2 regions of the Mesorhizobium sp. M0621 genome follow, and region 1 is predicted to be linked to the other one. Evidence: riboswitches for the same ligand, from Rfam matches in the RefSeq annotation. Region 1 holds a riboswitch; the other holds the start of a gene.
What was found. A riboswitch is a leader RNA that binds a small molecule or an ion and turns the genes downstream of it on or off. The one in region 1 is predicted to bind thiamine pyrophosphate.
Positions count from the first base shown of each region.

Region 1 (2,196 bases):
TTATCCCGTCGAGGTTGAGAAGAGGCGGCGCCATGTCAGCTTTCAGGTAAGGGATAGGGATGAGCGAGCAGCATCGCGCGGCCGTGGCCGAGCTCGATTTCGAGGCGACCCTTGACCTCGTTGGAAATGGTCAGCGACGAGCCGAACGCCACCTTGACGCGGTTCAGCGGCCATTTGGCGCCAGTTACGGTCAAGCCGGCGAGCTCGGAAAAACCGAGCACCGAAAACAGCGTGCCGTCGGCGTAGTCGAAGCCAGCCTTGCCGTGGAGCAGGGGAACGCCCTCCTGCGCGCCGCTGGTCAAAAGCACATCAGTGCCGGCCTCGGCCAGCCGCAGGGCAAGCGCCAGATGCAGGAAAGCGTGGTCGGCGCGCTTGCCGCCGAAGGCGCCGGCGAGCACCAGGCTGGTCGCGCCGAGTTCCAGTGCGGCGGCGATGGCCAGTTCGCCATCAGTCTGGTCCTTTTCCGCCGGAAAGGTCCGGCGCGGCACGGCAGCGAGATCGTCCGGCAGATTGGCCGGCACCGAATCGAAATCACCCACCCACAGTTCCGGGACAAGGCTGAGCAGCCGCGCATGGCCGATGCCGGCGTCGGCGGCGATGACGCGGGAGCCCTCGACCTGGCGGTCGAGCCGTGGCGTGCGGATGAGATCGCCGCCAAGCAGGATGGTGAATGTGCTCATATCGTGTGGCCCTTACCAGCCCGGCACGGGAAACGGAAGGCGGCAAACTCCCACTTGCGTGGGGGATCGGCCGGGCCTATGTGTCGAAACGCTCTAACGGGGTGCCGGACGCGATCTTCGCGGACGGCTGAGAGGCAGTCTCGCCAACCCGCTGAACCTGATCCGGTTTGTACCGGCGGAGGGATTAGACGTTTCGGACAGTCCGACGCCTCAATTCCTTTCAATTCGAACAAAGGAGGCGCCGATGCGCACGCTTTTATACGCTCTTGTCTCAGCCATGACCGTGGTCTTGTCCGGGCCGGTCTTGGCCAAGGACAAGCTCACCGTCTACACCTATGAAAGCTTCACCGCCGACTGGGGTCCGGGTCCCGTGGTGAAGAAGGAATTCGAGGCCGAATGCGGCTGCGATGTCGAGTTCGTCTCGGTCGCCGATGGCGTCGCGCTGCTCAACCGCGTCAAGCTGGAAGGCGCATCGACCAAGGCCGATATCGTGCTCGGCCTCGACACCAATCTCACCGCGGATGCCAAGGCGTCAGGCCTGTTCGCACCGCATGGCGCGGTGACGGATGTCACTGTGCCGGGCGGCTGGAGCGACGACACTTTCGTGCCGTTCGACTATGGTTATTTCGCTGTCGTCTACGACACCGAGAAGCTGAAGACGCCGCCGAAGAGCCTGAAAGAACTGGTCGAAGGCAGCGCCGACGACAAGATCGTCATCCAGGATCCGCGCACCTCGACGCCGGGCCTCGGCCTGCTGTTGTGGGTGAAGTCGGTCTATGGCGACAAGGCGCCGGAAGCCTGGGCCAAGCTCAAGGCCAAGGTGCTGACCGTGACGCCGGGCTGGAGTGAGGCCTACGGCCTGTTCACCAAGGGCGAGGCGCCGATGGTGCTCTCCTACACGACGTCGCCGGCCTACCACATGGTTGCGGAGAAGACAGAGCGCTATCAGGCGGCGTCCTTTGAGGAGGGCGAGTATCTGCAGATCGAGGTCGCCGGCATAACCACGACTGGGGCGAAAAACCCGCTGGCGGAGAAGTTCATGGCCTTCATGACCGGACCGAAGTTCCAGGATGCCATCCCCGAGACCAACTGGATGTTCCCAGCCGGGAAGACCGACAAGCCGCTCAACCCGGCCTTCGACAAACTGGTCAAGCCGACCAAGACCTTGCTGTTCAGCCCCGAGGAAGTCGCCGCCAACCGCAAGGCCTGGGTGGATGAATGGCTGGCGGTGATGAGCAAGTAATTTGGTCCAATGATCGAAAGATGAGTGCTCTACGGCGCCCCCCTCTGTCCTGCCGGACATCTCCCCCACAAGGAGGGGGGCGCGAAGGAACGCGGCCTTCGCTAAGAACCTCAAGTCAGGTGGTCCACCGTGCAACGCGCGTCTGACCCCCGCATCACCGCTGGCACCCTCGCGCTCGCTGCAATAGCCCTGCTGATCGGCGGCGCGTTTGCCGGCCTGCTTTTCGAAGGCGCCCACGATCTTTCGGGCGCCTGGGCAGCCTTCGATCCCTAT
Region 1 covers NZ_JAMYQF010000001.1:111,726-113,921, forward strand. The annotation lists gene NKI38_RS00605 (ABC-F family ATP-binding cassette domain-containing protein) at 1-34, opposite strand, end outside; gene NKI38_RS00610 (thiamine diphosphokinase) at 36-680, opposite strand; TPP riboswitch at 768-881, shown strand; gene thiB (thiamine ABC transporter substrate binding subunit) at 925-1,923, shown strand; gene thiP (thiamine/thiamine pyrophosphate ABC transporter permease) at 2,053-2,196, shown strand, end outside.

Region 2 (2,196 bases), on a different contig from region 1:
ACCACGGCATAGGTGATGGAGATCCTCAGGCCAGCAAAGAAGTAAGGCAGCGCCGAAGGCAGCCGTGCCAGCACGAAGACGCGCCAGCGCCCTGCCCCCATGGCGCGCAGCATCTGGCCGATCTCGGCCTCGGTCGACTCGTAACCTTCGACCAACGCCACCAGCATCGGAAAGAAGGTGACCAGCGACACCAGCATGATCTTGGGCGCCAGCCCGAAACCGAACCACAGCACCACAAGCGGCGCGATCGCCACCAGCGGCAATGTCTGGCTGACGATGAAGACGGGAAACAACGCGCGGCGCAGCGGCTGGAAGAAGTCGACCAGCATCGACAGCGCTAAGGCGGCACTGAGCGAACAGGCAAAGCCAAGCAGCGTGGCGCGGATTGTCGGAATGGCGTTGTCGACCAGCGCCTCGCGATTGAGCATCGCTTGCGCGAGGACGCGCGATGGCGCCGGCAGCATCGTCGGCTTGATGCCGGAATAGGTGGCATAAAGCTCCCAGGCCAGCAGGAGCAGTCCGACCGAGATCATCGCCGGTCCTGCCTTGACAAGAAGGCGCGCGATCGGGCGCGAAGCGACTGATGATGAGACCACGGCAGATAACCTTTGACGGCCGGAGAGCAGCGGCTGCTTCAAACAGCCGACGGGCTGTTGGCCGAGACCGTGACATCGAGGGTTACGTGGCCGGCACCCGGTCCAAAGCGGCAGAAGGCCTCGTCCAGCGCCGAAAAGATCGCGCCGGCATCACCGCGCAATTTGGTGCAGAAATGCTTGGAGCGCTCATAAACGCCCGACTGCTTGAGAAAATCGATGCAGCCGTAGATCTCGTCCATATGGTCGTCGGTGCCCATCACATAGAGCGAGAACTGCGCTGCCGCCGGCTGGCCGGTCGAAGCCGCGCCGCGCACCGCCGCGATGGCCGCATCCCTGCGCGGGCCGAGTGGCCCGACAGGTCCGCCAAGCGCATCGGAGCGGCAGATCGGATCGTCCGGCTCGCCCGGGCAGCCGCGTGAAATGGTAGCCGACAGCACGCAATGTTTGCCGCTGCGCGCCGCCGCCACGAAGAGGTCGCGCATGGCTGGAAACAGCACCTCGGGTGGCCCGACCAGCAGGGTCGAGATGTCGTCGGTCTCGATCCGGAGCTTGTCGCGGTAGGCATCGAGCGCGCCCAGCGCGCCAAGGATGACGCCGACGAAATCGTCGGCCATGGGATATAGGGAAATCTGTGCGCCTGAAAACATGGCCCGCCTCGCTCCGCTGGTATTACCCAGATCAGCTTTTAGGGTCTGTGGGCTTGCCGCCCCCGTCTCAGCCCCGACCGTACGGAGCACCCCTGTGGATGCGCGGGTTAAAGCACCAATCAAACCGAAGTGAAAGCCATTTTTTCAGCGCGCTGCACCAAAAGGCATTGCGCCAGACCTGATTCTTGGGTCGAAGCCGCTGATGTTTCTGGAGCCAAATTTTATCGGGAACCTTCACTGCCGCACCCGGTTGTCCCCATAGTCGCAAATGCGATCACCTTCGTAGAAACAAGCGACGAGTTCACAGAAATGGAGACAAACCATGTTCATGAAAATCCTCGCAGCTTCGGCTCTCACGATTGGTCTGGCCATGTCAGCCATGGCGCAAAGTGCCGGTAGCAACAACGCGAGTGGCGATGGCGCCGGAAGCGGGAAGTCGGTGACTGTGGAGCCGAACACCCCAGCTTCGCCGAATACGGTCAGGCCTGGTGCTGTCGACCTCGGCATAACCAACAGCACGACCGGCATGCCCGGCGACATGAATTCGAACGCAGATCGAAATTGCCCGGCCAGCCCGCAGGGCGCGCAGCCTGACGCCACCCACACCTCGCCGGGCACCTCTGTGCCGACGGTCAATGACAACCATTGCGGTAAGTAGGCCATTGCTGGCAACCGAGGAAGCCGCGAGCGTATGCTCTGCGGCTTCTTTTGGGCGTCAGCACAATCGGGCACTCCTCGACAACGCCAATATCATGGGCACTTTCGGACATCGGTGGAAGGCTCGACGGCTTCACCGAAGCGACCAGGCGCACTAACTGACTGAAAGGGGTTTGGGATGCGATGAAGCCGCTCGACGACCTTGTCGAGCGGCAATGCATGGCAGAACCGCCGGTCGTGAAGTCTATGAAACAGCCTTTTCGCGAACCGGCAGCTTCCAGCCCGGCCTGACGAAG
Region 2 covers NZ_JAMYQF010000019.1:38,604-40,799, reverse strand. The annotation lists gene NKI38_RS15560 (ABC transporter permease) at 1-533, opposite strand, end outside; gene NKI38_RS15555 (YkoF family thiamine/hydroxymethylpyrimidine-binding protein) at 635-1,243, opposite strand; TPP riboswitch at 1,234-1,347, opposite strand; gene NKI38_RS15550 (hypothetical protein) at 1,566-1,901, shown strand; gene msrA (peptide-methionine (S)-S-oxide reductase MsrA) at 2,145-2,196, opposite strand, start outside.
Region 2: another riboswitch for thiamine pyrophosphate. It lies ahead of NKI38_RS15555 (YkoF family thiamine/hydroxymethylpyrimidine-binding protein); the one in region 1 lies ahead of thiB (thiamine ABC transporter substrate binding subunit).